DNA from 3 places in the Streptomyces sp. NPDC005070 genome. Region 1 is predicted to be linked to each of the others. Evidence: riboswitches for the same ligand, from Rfam matches in the RefSeq annotation. Region 1 holds a riboswitch; each other region holds the start of a gene.
What was found. A riboswitch is a leader RNA that binds a small molecule or an ion and turns the genes downstream of it on or off. The one in region 1 is predicted to bind cobalamin.

Region 1 (7,015 bases):
GGAAGCGGACGATCTGGGGTCGGTGGAGCTGGCGCTGGACGGCGGCACGGCGGCGGTCCTTTCGGGGCGCGGTATCGAGCGGGGTGACCCGAAGACTCTCGAAGGGGCGGCGGCGGGTGGCAGGCAGAAGCGCAGCCTACCCGGCAGCCGACGGGCCACCGGGTAGGGTAAGGCTACTTCTGCCTGTCGGAATATTGATTTCACTTTGCGGAAAGTGCTCTGTCGGGTGCATCGGGGGGTGATGGTGCGGCCGGGTCGGGGGAGGGTGGAGAAATGAGCCCTTGACGAGGTGGAGGCCGGGGTGAAGACTTCTTCAACAGAAAGTTGAATTCCGTTACGCCGAAGCAACGCGGCGGCAACGGGAGTCGACGGCGGCGGAGAGAGGGGTCCGGGTGTCCGATGCCGAACTGGTGCTGCGCTCGACGCGCGTCATCACGCCCGAGGGGACGCGCGCCGCTTCGGTCGCGGTCGCCGCGGGGACGATCACGGCCGTGCTGCCGTACGACGCCGAGGTCCCGTCCGGCACCCGGCTCGAGGACTTCGGTGACGACGTCCTGCTGCCCGGGCTCGTCGACACCCACGTCCATGTGAACGACCCCGGCCGCACCGAGTGGGAGGGCTTCTGGACCGCGACCCGCGCCGCGGCCGCCGGTGGCATCACCACCCTGATCGACATGCCGCTCAACTCCCTCCCGCCGACGACGACGGTCGACCACCTCCGTACGAAACAGGACGTCGCCCGCTCCAAGGCGCACATCGACGTCGGCTTCTGGGGCGGCGCGCTGCCCGGCAACGTCAAGGATCTCCAGCCCCTCTACGAGGCAGGGGTGTTCGGGTTCAAGGCGTTCCTGTCGCCGTCCGGGGTCGAGGAGTTCCCCGAACTCGATCAGGAGCAGCTCGCCCGGTCCCTCGCCGAGATCGCCGGCTTCGGCGGCCTGCTGATCGTGCACGCCGAGGACCCGCACCACCTGGCCGCCGCCCCGCAGAAGGGCGGCCGCAGATACGCCGATTTCCTCGCCTCGCGCCCCCGGGACGCCGAGGACACCGCCATCGAGAGCCTTGTCGCGCAGACCAGGCGTCTCGACGCGCGGGTGCACGTGCTGCACCTGTCGTCGAGCGACGCGCTCCCGCTGATCGCCGCGGCCAAGGCGGACGGCGTCCGGCTCACGGTGGAGACCTGCCCGCACTACCTCACCCTGACCGCCGAGGAAGTCCCGGACGGCGCGAGCGAGTTCAAGTGCTGCCCGCCCATCCGCGAGGCCGCCAACCAGGACCTGCTGTGGCAGGCGCTGGCCGACGGCACCATCGACTGCGTGGTCACCGACCACTCCCCGTCGACCGCCGACCTCAAGACGGACGACTTCGCGACCGCGTGGGGCGGCATCTCCGGCCTCCAGTTGAGCCTCGCCGCCGTCTGGACCGAGGCGCGCGGGCGCGGCCACGGTCTGGAGGACGTGGTCCGCTGGATGTCCTCCCGCACGGCCGAACTGGTCGGCCTGGGCGGCAGGAAGGGAGCCATCGCGGCGGGACGCGACGCCGACTTCGCGGTGTTCGCCCCCGACGAGACCTTCACCGTCGACCCCGCCGCGCTCCAGCACCGCAACCGGGTGACGGCATACGCGGGCAGGACTCTCGACGGCGTCGTGAAGTCGACCTGGCTGCGCGGCGAACGCGTCTTTTCGGACGGCGAGTTCACCGATCCGCAGGGTCACCTGCTGACCCGTACGACCTGATCCCCGCCCCGACCTGATCCTTCCGCCCCGCGGCGGCCGACTCCCGAAAGGAACCCCTGATCACCGTGACGGCGACCCAGAGCTTCACCGGAGACGCGCATCCCTACGGAGGCGGTGACCCGTACGCGGACTACCGCACCGCCGAGTTCCCCTTCACCCGGTACGCCAACCTGGCGGACCGGCAGCTCGGCGCGGGTGTCGTCGCCGCCAACGACGAGTTCTTCGCCCAGCGCGAGAACCTTCTCGTGGCCGGGGCCGCCGCGTTCGACCCCGAGCACTTCGGCCACAAGGGCAAGGTCATGGACGGCTGGGAGACCCGGCGGCGCCGTGGCGCCTCCGCCGAGCACCCGTGGCCGACCGCGGAGGACCACGACTGGGCCCTGGTGCGGCTCGGCGCCCCCGGTGTGATCCGCGGGATCGTCGTCGACACCGCCCACTTCCGCGGCAATTATCCGCAGGCCGTGTCGGTCGAGGGCGCCTCGGTGCCCGGGTCGCCCTCACCCGAGGAACTCCTGGCGGACGAGGTGAAGTGGACAACTCTGGTACCGCGTACGCCGGTCGGCGGGCACGCGGCCAACGGATTCGAAGTCTCTGTCGAACAGCGCTTCACCCATCTACGGGTCAACCAGCACCCCGACGGGGGCATCGCGCGACTGCGGGTGTACGGCGAGGTCGTGCCCGACCCGCGCTGGCTGTCCGCCCTCGGCACCTTCGACGTGGTCGCCCTGGAGAACGGCGGACAGGTCGAGGACGCCTCCGACCTCTTCTACTCGCCCGCCACCAACACCATCCAGCCCGGCCGTTCGCGGAAGATGGACGACGGCTGGGAGACCCGCAGGCGACGCGACGACGGCAACGACTGGATCCGCTACCGGCTCGTCGCCCGGTCCGAGATCCGCGCCGTCGAGATCGACACGGCCTACCTGAAGGGCAACAGCGCCGGATGGGCCTCGGTTTCGGTGCGCAACGGTGACGACGGAGACGCGGGGGAGTGGACGGAGATCCTGCCCCGCACCCGGCTCCAGCCCGACACCAATCACCGCTTCACCCTCGCGGCACCCGCCGTCGCCACGCACGCGCGCGTGGACATCTTCCCGGACGGCGGCATCTCCCGCCTGCGCCTCTTCGGCTCCCTCACGGAGGAGGGGGCGTCCCGCCTGACGGCACGCCACCAGGAACTCGGCGGCTGAGCCGCCCGATTCCGCCCCCCGGCCGGGCGCGCCGCCGAGGCCCGCGCGGAGGCCGCCCGGGAGCGGCCCCCGCGGCGTCGCCGCGGTCCGTCCCGGCAGGGCCGGCCCTCCGCAGGGCCGGCCCCGGGGTCGTCACGCCGCGTGTCCGCCGTCCACCGCGAACTCCGCCCCCGTGACGTATCCCGCCTCGCTCCCCGCCAGATACGCGACGATCGACGCGACCTCGTCGGCGGCACCGAAGCGGCCCACCGCGGTCAGCGCGCTCTGGCCCGCCGCGTACGGGCCGTCCGCCGGGTTCATGTCCGTGTCTACGGGACCGGGATGGACGATGTTGGCGGTGATCCCGCGGCCGCCGAGTTCCCGCGCCAGTGCCTTGGTCAGGCCGATCAGCGCGGACTTGCTCATCGCGTAGAGCGTCCCTCCCGGACCGGGGACGCGCTGCGCCATGCAACTGCCGATCGTGACGATCCGCCCGCCGTCCCCGAGGTGCGGCGCGGCCGACCGGGAAGCCAGGAAGACCCCCCGGACGTTCACGTCGAGCACCCGGTCCACGTCCGCCAGGGTCAGGGATGCGAGCGGACCCAGGACCCCCACCCCGGCGTTGTTGACGAGGACGTCGAGCCGCCCGAACTCCGCGACGACCCGGTCCGCCACCGTGCCGGCCTCCGCCGCGTCGGAGGCGTCCGCGCGCAGGGCGAGCGCCCTGCGCCCGAGCGCCTCCACACCCCGTACGACGTCCTCCGCGGCCTCCTTGCCGCTCACATAGGTGATGGCCACGTCCGCGCCCTCGCGGGCCAGCCGCAGCGCCGTCGCGGCCCCGATACCCCGGCTCCCGCCGGTCACGAGGGCCACCTTGCCGTTCATGTCTCGCTGAGAAGTCATGGACCCATCCCAGCCGCCGAAGCCGCGCGACACCGGCGGCGAACGGACACCGACATCGGTGGATGACATGATGATCGGCGACATAGGGCGACGGCGGAACGAGGAAGCCGGTGTGAATCCGGCGCGGTCCCGCCACTGTGACCGGCGAGCGAGCAGCACGGGCCACCACCCCGACCGGGGTGCGGGGGCGGAGCGTTCGGGATCCGGGAGCCAGGAGACTCACGCGGTCGCCTCCTCGATCAACACCGGGGCGGATCTCCCCGGGTGGGGAGTGGTGGGCTGTGCCCAAGACGCCGTCGGAAGAGATGCCGGGCGAGTCCGTGGGGGTGGGCGGACCCGTGCCGTGCCGGGTCGTCGTGTGCCGGGACTGCTGCTGCGGCAGTCCCAAGGTGACCGGAGTGGATCACGCCGCGCAGACCGCGCGGCTGCGCGCGGAGGTACCGGTGCGCGTCTCCGCATGCCTCGACGTGTGCGACCAGGCCAACGTCATCGTCGTACAGCCGTCCGCCGCGGGCCGGGCCGCCGGCGCACGGCCCGTCTGGCTCGGACTCGTCAACGACCCGGACGCGACCGAGGACATCGTGGCCTGGGTGCGCGCCGGCGGTCCGGGAGTGGCTCCGCCGCCGGACATCCTCGACCTGTACACCTTCGCCCCGCCGAGGCGCCCGGCGGATTCCTGAGGCCTGCGCACCAACACGGCCGACCGGCCCCGGGACGCCCGAGTGTGGCGTCCCGGGGCCTTTCGATGCCCTGTCAGGACGTAACAGGCCAAGGACGTTTGCGTCCAGCCGATCTCTCTTCCACCCCTCGTGACCTGCGGCGAAAGTAGTTCTTGCCACCGGGCGACACACCCGGGACGACCTCCACGGCTGCACCTGCAGGGCAGCCGGGCGGTCGGTGACGTGCCTTCGCCCGTTCCCCTTCCACACCGCAGGAGAGATCATGAAGTTCAGCCACGCCGTCCGCCGTACCACCGCAGCCGTCGCCGCCGTCGGCGCGATGTCCCTCGGCATGGTGGCCACCACCGCCGGCGCCGCCCACGCCGTCGCGTCGTGCTCCGGTGACGTGTCGATGTACGGGACGCTGTCGGACGGCCGGCTGACGTACACGCAGATCGCTCCGGACACGGGCAACCGCGTCAAGACGCTCATCGGCCCGAACCTCGGCTTCACGCCCAAGGCGATGGCGACGCTCAACTTCAACACGGTCCTGGTCACGTCGACCACCGGCGACCTCTACCGGGTCGACATCCAGACGAACAACACCTCCCTCGGGGTCGCGGGAGTCGTCAAGATCTGGGACGGCGGCTGGACCTTCGACAAGATGGTCTACGACGGAGCCGGCCACCTCTACGGAACCGTCGACGGCCAGCTCCACCAGTACCTCGTCTCGCAGCCCAAGCCCGCCGGCTCGGCCCACATAGGCCAGCACGTCGTGATCGACACCGGCTTCGTCCTCAAGACGCTCGCCGCCGCGGGCGACGACCGCATCGTCGCCTCGACCGCGGACGGCCGACTGCTCAGCTACAAGATCAACGGAGTGGACGACTGGGACCTCTCCGTCCTCAAGGCGAGCGGCTGGTCGGCGGTCGACTCGCTCTCCTCGCCCGGCGGCGGCCTCTACTACGGCCGAACCAACGGCGGCATGTACTGGTACTCCGACGCCGACCCGACCGACGGTGACGGCAGCGACGTCACGTACCACTCCGACGACCCGGTGGACGCCTCCGGCTGGACCCAGAGCCTGCTGTCGGCCTACGCGAACAACTGCGCCTACGTGCCGTCGGCGCCGCCGAAGTCCGTCCAGGGCGGCACCATCTACCGCAGCGAGGTCATGGACCGGGCCAAGAACTGGTACACCCGCAACGTCCAGTACGACCAGGGCGCTTCCGCCGTGGACGTCGACGGCGACCACTCCTACCGCACGGACTGCTCCGGCTTCGTCTCCATGGCCTGGCACCTCACCAACTCCCTGACGACCGAGACGCTTTCCAGCGCGAGCACGCAGATCAGCAAGGCCGCCCTCCTGCCCGGTGACGCGCTGAACGACTACTCCGAGCACGCCGTCATCTTCGCGGGCTGGAAGAACCAGGACACGGGCACCTTCTACTACTACTCCGAGAGCAGCCCGGCGACGGACATGAACTACTCGACCGCGAACATCAACAGCGGTGACATCAGCGGCCACCCGGCCTCGGACTACGTCGCCCTGCGCTACAAGAAGATCGCCTGACGCCCCACCCGACGCCTCGAAGGCCCCGCCGATCCCCGGCGGGGCCTTCGAGGCGTCCGCACACCGCCCGCGCTCGGAGATGTCCTGGCCATGCTCCGGCTCACGCCGAAAAGGGCGGCGCCCCCTCGGTTCGAGGGGGCGCCGCCCTTTCAGGCCGACGGGGCGCGGCCGTGGCGCGTGGCGGTCGGTCGCGGCGGGCGGCCTACTGCCAGCCGGCGTCCGCCGGAGCGACCTGCCGGCCGGCGTCCGTCGGAGCGACCTGCCAGCCGGCGTCGGAGGCGAGAACGGAGGAGGCCGGAACCGCGTCCGCCGTGGACCGGTGCGTGACCACCGGGGCGGCGAGAGCCGCGGCGACGACGAGGGAGGAGACCGCGGCGGCCTTGGCGATGCGGGTACGAAGCATGGCTGTTTCCGTTCCTTCCGGGACGAGATGCGGTGTCCGGCCTGCTGTCGCGCCCCGCGGTGGCGCTCGGCTCGGCCGGTGATTCATAGGTTCGTCGCAGCTCAGGCCCGAGGAAAGGGTTCACGGCTGGACGGAAGCGGCCTTGGACCGATGCGTCCACGGGGGCCGCTTCCGTCCACCGCCCGCGGTTCGAAGGCCAGGGGCATCAGCGGCACTCCGGCGCCGGTCGGCCGCGCCGTGGCCAACTGCGGTACGGCGCGCAGCAGTCGGCGGGTGGTCCGTACCGCTCGTTCCTCCGCGTCCTCGAGCGCATCGGCCAACAGGTAGAAGCCGAGCGTGAGTTCGGAAGGAGAGACGGCATGCACGGCGACGTGCTCGACGCCGTCGCGGGGAACGATCGCCGATCGCACCAGAGTCCTGATGTTCTGCGGCAGTTCGTCGCCGGGCGGCAGTTCCAGATATGTGTGGACCAGGTACATGCAGTCCAGAATCTCAACGGGACGCGTCAACAAGTCGGCTTGTGCGGTGGCCAGTTGAGGCCATGGCCGGTTCGGTCCTCCCCCTGTGACGATCCC
Region 2 (7,015 bases), on a different contig from region 1:
GTTGGAGCGGCCCGCCTGCTCGGTCGGGTAGAAGTTGATGTCCACCACGCGGTCGAGGAAGGTCACCGCGGTGCGCACGGTGGCGTCGAGCCGCTCCCAGTCGATGTTCCCGCCGGTCACGAACGCGCCCAGGTTGACCGAACCCAGGTTGCAGACCGCCGTCTCCCCGTCGTCCGTGACCTCCAGGATCTCGGTGCACAGGTTCGAGGAGTGGACCGTGTGGCCCGGCTCCGCCGTCTGGTTGGCGGTGCGGTTGGCGGCGTCCTTGAAGGTCATCCAGCCGTTGCCGGTCTGCGCGAGGGTGCGCATCATGCGGCCGTAGAGGTCGCGGGCCGGGATGGTCTTCCTGGCGAGGCCCGCCTCCTCGGCCTTGCGGTAGGCCGCGTCGAACGCATCGCCCCACAGGTCGACCAGTTCCGGCACGTCGGCGGGGGAGAACAGCGACCAGACGCCGTCCTCGTTCACCCGGCGCATGAACTCGTCCGGGATCCAGTGCGCGAGGTTCAGGTTGTGCGTACGCCGGGCGTCCTCACCGGTGTTGTCGCGCAGCTCCAGGAACTCCTCGATGTCGGAGTGCCAGGTCTCCAGGTAGACCGCCGCCGCGCCCTTGCGCCGGCCGCCCTGGTTCACCGCGGCGACCGAGGCGTCGAGGGTCTTGAGGAACGGGACGATGCCGTTGGAGTGCCCGTTGGTGCCGCGGATCAGCGAACCGCGCGAGCGGATGCGGGAGTAGGACAGGCCGATGCCGCCCGCGTGCTTCGACAGGCGTGCCACCTGGTGGTAGCGGTCGTAGATGGAGTCCAGCTCGTCCAGCGGCGAGTCGAGGAGGTAGCAGGACGACATCTGGGGGTGCCGCGTACCGGAGTTGAAGAGCGTGGGGGAGGAGGGGAGGTAGTCCAGCCGGCTCATGAGCCGGTAGAGCGCGGTGACTTCCTCCACGGAGCGGACGGTGTCGTCCTCCGCGAGACCGCAGGCCACCCGCAGCATGAAGTGCTGGGGCGTCTCGACGACCTTGCGGGTGATCGGGTGCCGGAGCAGATAGCGGGAGTGCAGCGTGCGCAGCCCGAAGTAGCCGAAGCGGTCGTCGCCCTGGAGGTCGATCAGCGCGTCGAGGCGGGCCGTGTGCAGCCGCGCGAACGCGGCCGTGCGGTCGGCGATCAGGCCCTCGCGGTGGCCGACGGCGACCGACTCGGAGAAGGTGGTGACGCCCTGGGACGCGGCCTCCGCGGTGATGGTGACCGCGAGCAGACGGGCGGCCAGCCGCGAATAGGCGGGGTCCTCGGAGATGAGACCCGCGGCCGCCTCGGTGGCCAGTTCGCGCAGCTCGGCCTCGTCGGCGCGGGCGGACCGGCCGCGCAGCGCCGCCGCGGCGACCCGGCCGGGGTCGGCGTCGGGGAGGTCGGCGGTCAGATCCGTCAGGGTCCGCAGCAGCACGGTCCCGGGACCGTCGGTCTCCACCGGGGCCTGCGGCGCGGTCACTGAAGCCGGATCGGCTGGCGCGATGGTCACGTGGGCTCTCCTCGCTCGGCACGGGACCTTGCGGGCGGGCAGGGGCACACGGGAGCGCTTTCGGGCAGCAGCGCACCGCGTCCACCGGCCCATTCCGCGAGGCCCGGACGTCGTCGGCACCCGGGCCGGACGGCCGGGGCGCGCTGTCGGCAGGTCCTCGGACTGACGCGAGTACGGGCACACGCAGACGCGAACACGCACAAGTAACACCGTTGCGGGACAGTTCCGGATTCGCACCGGATTCCCCTGCGGCGACAGCGACCATGAGCATACATCTTGTGTCGGGCTCCGGGACTGCCCCCACATGTTGTGTCCGCTGGGTGTTCGAGAGCGCTACGGAGCGTGCCGGAGCGTCAACTCGTAAGTGAGCAGCCGGATGTCGTCGAGCTCCGGAAAAGGGTTCCAGTCGCGGTCCGGGGTGCGGGTGAAGCCGATGCGCTCGTAGAGGCGGTGGGCGCTCAGCATGGTGCGCTGGGTGGACAGCACGAGGCGCGCGCAGCCCTCCAGGGCCCGTGCCCGCGCGACGCAGGCGCGCACGAGGGCCTCGCCGGCGCCCCGGCCGCGCGCCTCCCGCGCGACCGCGAGCATCCGGATCTCGGCCTCCCCGTCGCGCGCCGAGTCGGCCATGGGGCCGCCGTCCGCCGCGAAGGTCACGCTGCCGAGCACCCGGTCCCCCTCGGCGGCGACCAGCACCTCGGCGACGGCCGCGCGCCCCGCGACGTCCCGCAGCCTTCCGAGGTACGCGTCGCTCTCCCCGAAGTCGAGCAGCCCGTCCCCGAGATAGGCCCGGGCCGCGATCTCGCCGATGGCGGAGTACTCCTCGGGCCGCGCCGGCCGGATGACGATGTCCATGCGGCGAGTGTGCCCGACCGGCACGGCGACGGGCCGCCGGTTTTCCTCCGGCGGCCCGTCGTTCACGGCTGTCGCGGCACCCGGCCCGAGGGACGGGTCCCTGTGGACCGGGACCGGTCCCCGGCGTCTCCTAGTGGCTCGCGTCCGCCGTCGCCGGCGGGAGTTCCGTCTCGACGCCCGTGTCGCCCGCGTCGGCCGTGTAGTCCCCGGGCGAGGTCTCGTCCACGCCCTCCGGGGCCTTGAGCGCCCGGAGGACGAATGTCAGGACGACGGTCACGGCCACGTTCAGGACGAACGCCGTCAGGCCGATGTAGCCGATCTCCCCGATGCCGGGGATCTCCTTCGAGCTGCCGCCGAAGTGCTTCTGCGTCGGGGAGGCCACCCCGTAGGCGGCGATCGTGCCGTAGAGCATGCCGACCGCCCAGCCGCCCAGCAGCGCCCAGCGGTGGAACCAGCGGGTGAAGAGACCGCCCACCAGCGAGGGGAAGGTCTGCAGGATCCAGATGCCGCCCAGCAACTGGAAGTTGATCGCGACGGTCTTGTCCATGGTCAGGACGAAGACCAGCGCGCCCACCTTCACCAGCAGCGAGACCAGCTTGGAGACCCGGGTCTCCTGCCGCGGGGTCGCGGCCGGGTTGATGAAGTCCTTGTAGATGTTGCGGGTGAAGAGATTCGCGGCCGCGATCGACATGATGGCCGCCGGGACGAGCGCGCCGATGCCGATGGCGGCGAAGGCGACGCCCGCGAACCAGTCGGGGAACATGTCCTCGAAGAGCTGGGGGATGGCGAGCTGGCCGTTGGTGACCTTCACGCCCGCCGCGATCGCCATGAACCCGAGCAGGGCGAGCAGGCCCAGCATCAGCGAGTACAGCGGCAGGATCGTGGTGTTGCGGCGGATCACCTCCCGGCTGCGGCCGGACAGCGTCGCGGTGACCGAGTGCGGATACATGAACAGCGCCAGCGCCGAGCCGAGCGCGAGGGTGGCGTACGTCCACTGGCCCGCCTCGGCGGGGACGATCCCGCCGGCTCCCGCGGCCGTGTACTTGGCGCCCGCCGCCTTGAAGATCTCGTCGAAGCCGCCCAGCTTGATCGGGATGTAGATGATGGCCACCGCGATCACGATGTAGATCAGGGTGTCCTTCACGAACGCGATCAGCGCGGGGGCCCGCAGCCCCGAGGAGTAGGTGTACGCGGCCAGCACGCCGAACGCGATGAGCAGCGGCAGGTCCTTGACGAACCAGTTGGCGCTGTCGCCGCCGCCCACGCCCATCACGTCCAGGACGGCCTGGATGCCGACGAGTTGGAGCGCGATGTACGGCATGGTGGCGAGGATGCCGGTGACGGCCACGGCGAGGGACAGGCCCTTGGAGCCGAAGCGGCCGCGCACGAAGTCCGAGGTCGTCACATAACCGTGCCGGTGGGAGACCGACCACAGGCGGGGCAGGAAGGTGAAGATCAGCGGATAGACCAGGATCGTGTACGGCACCGCGAAGAAGCCGGCCGCGCCCGCCGCGTAGATCGCCGCCGGCACGGCGACGAAGGTGTACGCCGTGTAGAGGTCGCCGCCGAGCAGGAACCAGGTCACCCAGGTGCCGAAGGACCGTCCGCCCAGGCCCCATTCGTCGAGGGTGTGCTCGTCGGCGGCTCTGCGCCAGCGGGCGGCCAGGAAGCCCATGACCGTGACGGCCAGGAAGAAGAAGATGAACACGCCGAGAGCGACGCCGTTCACACCGTCGTTCATGCTTCCGCACCCCCCTTCGCGGAGGTACGGGCCCGCTGGTCACGCCGCCACAACTGGTAGGCGATCACCGTCAGCAGGGTGGAGAGGGGTACCCACAGCAATTGGTACCAGTAGAAGAACGGGACACCGATGAACGCCGGGTCGGTCTTCGTGTAGGAGCCGACCCACAGCATCGCCACGAAGGGCGCGAGCAGGCAGAAGGCGATCACCACGCGTACCGGTGTCACCACTGGTGGTTTCACTTCGGGTAGGTCTGACATCGTGCGACTCCGTCCCCTCGTCGATCACCTGGGTAACGCGCAGGCAATCTAGGGGACGGTCCGGTTTTAGGGAACACCGCAGCGCGGCGGCGGTGTGGAGGGTTGGTGCACAGGGCACGGGGGCGTGCCCCGTGCCCGCGGAGTGCTCCGTACCGCTCAGTCCTGCGGACGCTTGAGGCGGGCGACGAACTTGTACCGGTCGCCCCGGTACACCGAGCGCACCCATTCCACCGGCTCGCCCTGCCGGTCGAGCGAGTGGCGGGAGAGCATCAGCATGGGCAGGCCCACGTCGGTGCCGAGCAGTCCGGCCTCGCGCGGGGTGGCCAGCGAGGTCTCGATGGTCTCCTCGGCCTCGGCGAGGTGGACGTCGTAGACCTCGGCCAGGGCGGTGTAGAGAGAGGTGTACTTCACCAGCGACCTGCGCAGGGCGGGGAAACGCTTGGCGGAGAGGTGGGTCGTCTCGATGGCCATGGGCTCGCCGCTCGCGAGGCGCAGCCGTTCGATGCGCAGCACGCGGCCGCCGGCGGAGATGTCGAGCAGACCGGCGAGGGCGTCGTCCGCCGTGATGTAGCCGATGTCCAGGAGCTGCGAGGTCGGTTCGAGACCCTGGGCGCGCATGTCCTCGGTGTACGAGGTCAGTTGGAGCGCCTGGGAGACCTTCGGCTTGGCGACGAAGGTGCCCTTGCCCTGGATGCGTTCGAGGCGCCCTTCGACGACCAGCTCCTGAAGGGCCTGCCGCACCGTGGTGCGCGAGGTGTCGAACTCGGCGGCGAGGGTGCGCTCCGGCGGTACCGGCGTACCGGGCGGCAGTGTCTCCGTCATGTCGAGCAGGTGCTTCTTGAGGCGGTAGTACTTGGGCACGCGCGCGGTACGGATGGGTGCCCCGCCCTCGTTCTCCGCACTGCTGACGTCGGTGCTCATGCTCTGCCTTCCCGGCTCCGGATGCCGAAGCGACCGCCATGTCGTCGGCCACGGCTCACATCGTGGCACGGCTTGTCGTGCGGGTGTTCCCCGCACGCTCCGTGATCCCCTCTATATACCCTCGGCGCACCTGTTGGTCTAGTCCATCGCGGGCGGACGGTGCCGTCGAACTCAGTACGGACAGGCCGGAAGTGGTTCCCTCGCAGGCCGTGAACGGGTCCGTAATTTGTGCCGCTTGGCTACTTAAAGGTCCTTGCATATGTAGGTCCCATAACGGCCGACTGGACGGGCTTACACACCCTTGACACCCCCCTAGGTCTAGGCCAAGCTCCCGGTACTGGTCTACACCATTGGTCCAGTCCCGGCCCCACGGGCGGTACACGGCGTATGTCACCGCGGGGAGCAGGGGGGTTTGTGGCATCCCTGAGGAGGGTGGCGTGAAGCGCAAGCTGATAGCCGCGATCGGTATCGCGGGCATGATGTTCTCCGTCGCGGCGTGCGGCAACGACGACAAGTCCGGGGGGTCGGACAAGGGCGCGGACGCCAAGGAGCTGACGGTCTGGCTCACGGTCGACGCGCAGAACAACTGGCCCGAGCTGGTCAAGCAGGCCGACGCGGCGATCGAGGCGAAGCACCCCGGCATCAAGATCAAGCACGAGTACTACGGCTGGCCGGACAAGAACACCAAGCTCGACGCGGTCCTCGCCACCGACAAGGCGCCGGACGTGGTCGAGATGGGCAACACCGAGATGCTCGGCTACATGGTCAAGGGCGCCTTCGCTCCCCTCGACGCGTCGAAGTTCGACAACTCGACCGTCTGGCTCGACGGGCTCAAGGAGTCCGTGACCTACGACGGCAAGACCTACGGCGTGCCGTACTACGCCGGTGGCCGCGTCGGCAACTGGCGCAAGGACATCGCCGCCTCGGCCGGTGTGAAGTCCACGCCGAAGACGTACGCGGAGCTCACCGCCGACCTGGACAAGATCCAGAAGAAGCAGGGCGGCAAGTTCAGCGCCTGGTACCAGCCCACCCGTGACTGGTACGCGGCCATGTCCTTCGTCTACGACGCCGGCGGCTCCATCGCGAAGGAGGAGGGCGGCCAGTGGAAGGCCAACCTCTCCTCGGCCGAGTCGGTCAAGGGTCTCAACGAGTTCAAGACCATCGTCGACAAGTACATGCACGGCGACAAGACCAAGGACGAGTCCGACCGTTACATCGTCTACGGCCAGGGCAAGTCGGGCATGATCTTCGGTGCCGCCTGGGAGGGCGCGACCGCCGAGGACCCGAAGAGCGACAAGACCGGCAAGCTCAAGGGCAACCTCGAGAACTTCGTGATGCCCGGCCCGTCCGGCAAGAACCTCCCGGTCTTCCTGGGCGGCTCCGACCTCGCCGTCCCGGTGAAGTCGAAGGCGCAGGCCGTCGCCGCCGAGTGGATCAACGCGTTCACCGGCGCCAAGGGCCAGAAGCTCCTGATGGGCAAGGGCAACCTGCCCAACAACAAGACCGACCTGGTCAGCCTGCAGAGCGACCCGAAGACGGCCGTCCCGGCCACCGCCGCCGAGTCGAGCTGGTTCGTCCCGATGGCGCCGGGCTGGGGCCAGGTCGAGAAGGCCCAGGTCCTGCAGACCATGCTGCAGAACATCGGCACCGGCAAGAAGTCCGTCGCGGACGCCGCGAAGGAAGCGGACGCCGCGATCGACAAGGTCATCAACACCAAGTGACCTGAGAGCAG
Region 3 (7,015 bases), on a different contig from region 1:
CCTCACCGGCCTCAGCCAACAGCTGAGCTGCATCCTCGGCGGGTGTCTCCCCTTCCTGGTACCGCGCACTGTCGACGACGCGCGCTCGCAGCTGTTCTACACGGCGCGTCGCCTCCGCACGTTCTGCCAGTGCCTCAGCAAGCTTCACTGTCTCCACCTCCCCCTCCATGAGCCCGCACGAGTATACGAGTGCGAACCAGCTCATACGCACCTGGATTTTGATCCGCTGGAGCCCTGATGTCCCGTCGCATCGGAGCTGTCTCTGGATCTTGTCCTGAGCTGCTGGTTCGCCAAGTGGATTGAGAACACACCTCGCCGGATTCTCAACAGGCGTGGCTTCGGCGGAATCCCTGATGACCGTCCGTCGCCCTCGGCTGGGCCGTGCATGGTGGGGTGATGAGCACCGAAGCAGAACCGGTCGAACACGATGACCGGTGGATCTTGAATCTCCGAGGGCGGGGCGTTGCTGGGATTACTGTCGATTACCGCCTCACGCTGGCCCTCGCCGAAGGTTGGGAAGTCGTACTCGAAACGCCTGCTCGGCTCTCATCCGGGCCGGCCCACACCAATCCCGGCGTGCTTCTGGTGCCGGAGACTCAGGACGTGGCCGCAGCCCTCCCGCTCTTGGGGACGAAGGTCGTCTCTGCGGTCGCCTTCAAGTCCGGCACGCTTCGGATGGTGTTCGAGGATGGCACGCATCTGACCTGTCCAACCGATGCGGCGTTCGAGGCGTGGCAGATCACAGGACCTGGAGGATGGCGGTTCGTGTCCCTGCCAGGAGGCGACCTCGGCGTCTGGTCCGCCTCTGCAGCGAATGAGAATCCGCAAGGTCGGTCTGCAGAGCATTGAGAATCTGCCAGCTGGAGTGCGACGGGACATCCGTTGTTTTCTCGGCGATTACTACGGGGACCCCTTAGCGCACGACGCAGTGAGAATCCGACAGCGCAAACGAGAAGCGGTGAGAATCCGACAACCTCAGTGCGACAGGACACGAGGCCTGGAACGCACCGGAGGGCTCAATTGATCATGGTGCCAACTATCCTCGGTATGTGACAACTAACGTCTGTGGTCACAGTCCGTCAGCGCCGCACCCGGGGCATCCCGAGCCCGATCCACGAGATGATCTCCCGCTGGATCTCGTTGTTGCCGCCGCCGAAGGTGAAGATCACGGCCGACCGGTAGCCGCGTTCGAGCTCGCCGTGCAGGACGGCGCCGGCGGAGCCCTCCTTGAGGACACCGGGGGCGGCGACGATCTCCATCAGCCAGGCGTACGCGTCCCGGCGCGCCTCGGAGCCGTACACCTTGACGGCGGAGGCGTCCTGCGGGGTGAGCGTGCCCTCCTGGACGGCGTTCACCATGCGCCAGTTGAGGAGTTTCATGGCGTCCAGCCGGGTGTGCGTGCGCGCGAGGAGGCGGCGCACCCAGGGCAGGTCGACGACGCGGCGGCCGTCGGCGAGCTTGGTCTCCATCGCCCAGCGCTGGACGTCGTGCAGGGCGCGGATGGCCATCGTGCCGTGCGCGGCGAGGGTGACGCGCTCGTGGTTGAGCTGGTTGGTGATCAGCCGCCAGCCCTTGTTCTCCTCGCCGACCCGGCGCGTGGCGGGGACGCGGATGTTCTCGTAATAGCTGGCCGTGGTGTCGTGCGAGGCGAGCGTGTTGATGATCGTGCACGAGTAGCCGGGGTCGGAGGTCGGTACGAGGAGCATGGTGATGCCCTTGTGCGGCGGGGCGTCCGGATCGGTGCGGACCGCGAGCCACACCCAGTCCGCCGTGTCACCGTTGGTCGTCCAGATCTTCTGTCCGTCGACCGTGTAGTGGCCGCTCTCCTCGTCGCCTTCCCGCACGGCCCTGGTCCGAAGCGCGGCGAGGTCGGTACCGGCGCCGGGCTCGCTGTAGCCGATCGCGAAGTCGATCTCGCCGGCGAGGATCTTCGGCAGGAAGTACGACTTCTGCTCCTCCGTGCCGAACCGCATGATCGTCGGCCCCACGGTGTTGAGCGCCATCAACGGCAACGGCACTCCGGCCTGGGCCGCCTCGTCGAAGAAGATGAACTGCTCCATCGGGCTCAGACCCCGCCCGCCGTACTCCTTGGGCCATCCGACCCCGAGCCAGCCGTCCGTGCCGAGGCGTCGGATCGTCTCGCGGTAGAAGCGCTTCTGCGCCGCCGGATCGCCGTAGCGCGCGTAGGCGTTGTCCGGTACCAACTCGGTGAAGTAGAGACGTAGTTCGGTCCGCAACCGCTGCTGCTCCGGCGTGTATTCGAGATGCACGGCGCCTCCTGCCTCCCCGGGCCCGACCTGACGGCGCACACCGTAGAACGCGTTCCAGAAATAGGGAATGCCGATGACGCCGACGCCTCCCGGAGGATGCCGGGCTGAGGGGCGGGGGGCGGCCGCTGGGCGCGTGCGCACACGCGAGGGGGCGGTGCCCGGTCGTCCGGGGACCGCCCCCTCGTGCGGGCCGGTTTCCCGGCCCTCGCGGAATATCGTGGCTCGTACGTTCCCCGCAGCCGTCAGTGGCAGGGGAACCCGAGCAGATGCCGGGCGTCGTGGACCCATTCGTGGACGTTCTCGCCGGAGACGAGGGAGGTGGCGCCCTGTTCGGCGCCGACGAAGTAGAGCAGGACCAGCATCAGGATGCCGAAGAACGCCGCCCAGGGGACGATCGCGCCGATGGGCAGCTTGGCGGGAACGGCGGTGGGCGTGGCGGTCGGCTGAACGACGGACTGCGCCATGGGGCAGAACCTCCCGGGGAACTCGCGTCCCATTTCGGTGGTGCACAGGACGACAGTCACGGGTCTGACTTGCCCGCGTCCGTCACCCCTGGCCGGAGTGACATGTGCCGGGCTTACAGTGGCGCGACCGTGCCGGATTTCCACCGGGCTTCCGCCGAACCGTCGTCAATATCCATGTGACGGTACCGCGAAGCCGCCGACCCGGCCAAGGGCGCATACCTCCGCGCTCCGTGCGCCCCACGGTTCATGGGGCAGGGAGGCAGGGAGGCAACTTGCCTGATGGGCCCGGGGGTTCCGCCTCCGCTCGGGCACGACACACCATGGTGGACCATGGAGCATCGTCCAGGTCCACGACCCAAGAGAGTGAAGGCATGACCAGCCGAGTGATCTTGATCTCCGCGGCGATCGGCGAGGCGCTGCGCGAGGCCCGCTTCGACGACGGGAGTCCGGTGGACGCCTCGGGCCTGCGGGCCGCCCGGGCGGCAGCCGACGCGGGCGCCGTTCCGGCGGGCGGGCGCCTGTGCGTCTCCCCCACCGTGCGATGCCAGCAGACCGCCGAGGCGCTCGGGCTCGAAGGCGCCGTCGAGGCACCGGAGTTGGCGTCGCTCGATGTGGGCCGCTGGCGCGGGGCGACGCTGGCCGAGGTGAGCGTGAAGGAGCCGGAGGCGGTGGCGCGCTGGCTCGCCGATCCGGCGTCGGCTCCGCACGACGGCGAGTCGGTGCGGACGTTCTGCGATCGAGTGGCGGAACACCTGGACGCTGCGGCCGGTTTCGACGGCCGAACCGTCGCCGTGGTGGAGCCCGAGGTCGTACGGGCCCTGGTGGTACGGGTGTTGGGCGCTCCGGACCAGGCGTTCTGGCGCGTGGACGTACCGCCGCTCACCGTCACGGAGTTGAGCGGGCGCGCGGGGCGCTGGAACCTCCGCGCAGGACGCCCGCTCGTCGGGTCGGCCTGACCCGGACGGCCCGGGGTCTGACCCGAGCAGACCTGGGCCGGACCGGGACAGTCCTGAGCCTGACCCGGGCGAACCGGGGCCTACCTGGGTGACCTGGAGTCCGACTCGGGCATGTTGCCGCCCGACACTCGCGGCTCGCGGCTTCACCGCAGTGTGGCGATGAAGTCCGTGCACGAGAGGGCGCATTCACGGCATTTCCGCGCGGCGGCCTCCGACCCCGGACACGCGTCGAAAGCCTCGGCACACTCCAGACAGACGTCCCGGCACCACTCCAGTCGAGCGCGGAGCTCCCGGTCGCTCGGCCCCGGATGACGGGACAGTACATGGCAGGTCGCCTCGCAGACCTCCGCGCACAAAATGCCCGAACGTCGCGCGGCCTCCTGCCGCTTCGGCCCGTCCGGATCCATGAGGCTCGCGCGCAGCGTGGAGGTCCTGGCACATTCGGCACAGGTCCGGGCGCACTCGAAGCGGTCCTCCAAGTACCGGAAGAGCTCCTGCTGTGAAGGCGTCGTCGTCACAACAGGCGGGTAGCCGGAGGGAGTCGGTTCAAACAGCGCGAGGCCGGAGCCTCACGCGCCGGCCGCTTCCCGGGAGATCTGCTCGAACTGCGCTCCCATGGCCTCGGAGAGCGCCTGCGCCGCCGACAACGGGCGGACCATCACCGTGAATTCGTCGATGAGGCCGTCCTCGTCGAAGTGCAGGAAGTCGCAGCCGTTGATCTCCTTGTCGCCCACCTTGGCCGTGAAGACGAGCGCGTGGTCGCGGCCGTCGGCGCCGGCGATCTCACGGACGTAGCGGAAGTCGCTGAAGACACGCCAGACTCCACGCAGGATGGCGGCGGTGATCGGCTTGCCCGGGTACGGCTTGAAGGCGACCGGGCTGGTGAACACGACGTCGTCGGCCAGCAGCTCCTCGACCGCGCCGAGGTCTCCGGCCTCCACGGCCTTGCGGAAGGAGTTCATTGCGCCCGCCCTTCTTACTCAACTAATTGATTAGGTGCGGATAAGATTAGTCCTGCGAGTGCGGGGCGTCTAGCCTTGCGGGATGGCATTGCGCAACGCGGTACTGGCCTCGCTCCTGGAGGGTGAGGCATCGGGGTACGACCTGGCCAAGGGGTTCGACGCCTCGGTGGCCAACTTCTGGATGGCGACCCCGCAGCAGCTCTACCGGGAACTCGACCGGATGGAGTCCGAGGGGCTGATCGAGGCCCGGGTCGTGCAGCAGGAGCGCCGGCCCAACAAGCGGCTCTTCTCCCTGACCACGACCGGCCTCGAAGCACTGGCCTCCTTCACCTCGGGGCCCGCGAAGCCCACCGCGATCCGCGACGAGCTGATGGTCAAGGTGTACGCACTCGACATGGGGGACGCGGACGCGGTCCGGGTGGCGATCGCCGAGCGCCTGGAGTGGTCGCGCGCCAAACTTGCGCACTACGAACGGATCGGCGCCCGCCTGCTCGACGGGCGCACCGAGGACGAGTACCTGGCCGAGGCGGAGCGCGTAGGTCCGTATCTCACCCTCCTGGGAGGACGCGCCTTCGAGCAGGCGATCATCGACTGGGCGGAGCGGGCGCTGAGGGTCCTGGAACAGCGGGCGTCGCTCTCCCCCTGAAGGCGACCTGTTCGCATTAGCCTGGTCGCGGCCCGCATCGATCGCGGTTCGTGACGGTTCGTTTCGATTCGGGCCGGTTTGATGTGAGCCGGGTTTGGCCCCTTCGCGTTCGGTCCGTTCGCGTTCGGTCCGGTGCTGAGGAGGGCGATCGTGGTGCGTGCGCTCGGTGTCGCTGTCGTGGGGTTCGGCTGGATGGGACGGGTGCACACGCGGGCGTACGCTCGCGTTCTCCACCATTTCCCGGAACTCGCTCTGCGTCCCGAACCGATCGTTGTCGCCGACGAGGTGCCCGGCCGGGCCGAGGAGGCCGCCGCGCGGTACGGCTTCGCGACCGCCGTCCGTGACTGGCGGGAGATCGCCGCCGATCCGCGCGTCGAGGCCGTGAGCGTCACCGCGCCGAACTTCCTGCACCGTGAGATCGGCGTGGCCATGGCCGCGGCCGGCAAGCACCTCTGGATCGAGAAGCCGGTGGGACTGACCGCCGACGACGCCCGGGCGGTGTCGGACGCCGTGACCGAGGCCGGGGTCCGGGGCACGGTCGGCTTCAACTACCGGGGCGCACCGGCAGTCGTGGCGGCCCGCGACCTGATCGCCTCCGGCGACATCGGCGAGGTGACACACGTACGCATCCGCCTCTTCAGCGACTACGCGGCCCATCCGGAGGGCGCGCTGACGTGGCGTTACGAGCGGGAGCGGGGTGGCAACGGTGTCCTCGGCGACCTGGCCTCACACGGTGTCGACCTGGCCCGATTCCTTCTGGGCGAGATCGAGGCGCTGACGGCGGACACCGCGGTCTTCGTACCGCTGCGGCCGCGGCCGGCCGGCGCGACCGCGGGCCACGCGCGCACGGCAGGCGGCAAGCCGGCGCCCGTGGAGAACGAGGACTACGTCAACTGCCTGCTGCGCTTCACCTCCGGTGCCCGCGGCGTCCTGGAGGCGTGCCGGGTCTCGGTGGGCGAGCAGAACAACTACGGGTTCGAGATCCACGGCACCAAGGGCGCGGTGTTCTGGGACTTCCGCCGGATGGGCGAACTCGGCGTCAGCCGGGGCGCGACATACCAGGACCAGCCGGTCAGCACCGTGTACGTCGGTCCGGGTGCCGGGGACTACGCGTCCTTCCAGCCGGGCGCGGCGAACAGCATGGGCTATGACGACCTCAAGGTCATCGAGGCGCACGCCTTCCTGCGCTCCATCGCCGACAACAGGCCGTACGGGGCCACCCTGGTCGACGCGGTCCGCAGCGCGACGGCACTGGACGCGATGGCACGCTCGGCGGCGTCGGGGGCGTGGGTGACGCTGGAGGCGTAGCCCTCCGGGCCCGTCGCCGGCTGGGTCGGAGCCGTGTCTGTACCGCCACCCGTCGCCGTTGGATCAGACGTGAGTCACAGGGAGCCGCAGTTCGATCGGCGACCGGCCCTGGGGATGACGAGCAGGACCGTCGGATGACCGTCGCATGCACTCGCTCGACGGCGTCGCTCGGCCCGGGCGTCCCCGGATGCCGGGCGACGTGGCCACCCGCCCGGCCGACCTGGACCCGCTGCCCGCCGACTCAGGGTTCAGGTCACCATGGCGTAGACCGCCACCCCCACGAGGAGCAGGGCGAAGGCCAGAACGACGGCACAGGTGAGGCGGAACCGGAATCTGCTCCAGTACTCCGCGCGCCGGCCGTCGGCAGTGTCGGTGCGCCAGACCGACGGGATGTCGACGCGGCCTTCGG

Region 2: it holds a riboswitch for cobalamin, as region 1 does, so the genes downstream of both, ACWEBX_RS25760 (ribonucleoside-diphosphate reductase subunit alpha) here and ACWEBX_RS24380 ((2Fe-2S) ferredoxin domain-containing protein) in region 1, are expected to answer to the same signal.
Region 3: it holds a riboswitch for cobalamin, as region 1 does, so the genes downstream of both, ACWEBX_RS10525 (CbtB domain-containing protein) here and ACWEBX_RS24380 ((2Fe-2S) ferredoxin domain-containing protein) in region 1, are expected to answer to the same signal.

What each region holds. Positions count from the first base shown of each region.
Region 1 covers NZ_JBSFZS010000076.1:17,510-24,524, reverse strand. Annotated here, with positions in the region: gene ACWEBX_RS24400 (IclR family transcriptional regulator) at 1-48, opposite strand, end outside; gene allB (allantoinase AllB) at 393-1,733, shown strand; gene alc (allantoicase) at 1,799-2,923, shown strand; gene ACWEBX_RS24385 (3-oxoacyl-ACP reductase family protein) at 3,056-3,805, opposite strand; cobalamin riboswitch at 3,872-4,046, shown strand; gene ACWEBX_RS24380 ((2Fe-2S) ferredoxin domain-containing protein) at 4,111-4,485, shown strand; gene ACWEBX_RS24375 (tachylectin-related carbohydrate-binding protein) at 4,748-6,037, shown strand; gene ACWEBX_RS24370 (hypothetical protein) at 6,240-6,440, opposite strand; gene ACWEBX_RS24365 (hypothetical protein) at 6,542-6,919, opposite strand.
Region 2 covers NZ_JBSFZS010000084.1:25,233-32,247, forward strand. Annotated here, with positions in the region: gene ACWEBX_RS25760 (ribonucleoside-diphosphate reductase subunit alpha) at 1-1,509, opposite strand, end outside; cobalamin riboswitch at 1,641-1,790, opposite strand; gene ACWEBX_RS25765 (GNAT family N-acetyltransferase) at 1,843-2,361, opposite strand; gene mctP (monocarboxylate uptake permease MctP) at 2,492-4,102, opposite strand; gene ACWEBX_RS25775 (DUF3311 domain-containing protein) at 4,099-4,362, opposite strand; gene ACWEBX_RS25780 (GntR family transcriptional regulator) at 4,519-5,283, opposite strand; gene ACWEBX_RS25785 (extracellular solute-binding protein) at 5,721-7,004, shown strand.
Region 3 covers NZ_JBSFZS010000022.1:9,929-16,943, reverse strand. Annotated here, with positions in the region: gene ACWEBX_RS10540 (DIP1984 family protein) at 1-148, opposite strand, end outside; gene ACWEBX_RS10535 (DUF6188 family protein) at 397-849, shown strand; gene ACWEBX_RS10530 (acyl-CoA dehydrogenase family protein) at 1,080-2,270, opposite strand; gene ACWEBX_RS10525 (CbtB domain-containing protein) at 2,513-2,734, opposite strand; cobalamin riboswitch at 2,773-2,912, opposite strand; gene ACWEBX_RS10520 (histidine phosphatase family protein) at 3,106-3,690, shown strand; gene ACWEBX_RS10515 (nuclear transport factor 2 family protein) at 4,260-4,652, opposite strand; gene ACWEBX_RS10510 (PadR family transcriptional regulator) at 4,735-5,298, shown strand; gene ACWEBX_RS10505 (Gfo/Idh/MocA family protein) at 5,449-6,606, shown strand; gene ACWEBX_RS10500 (hypothetical protein) at 6,855-7,015, opposite strand, start outside.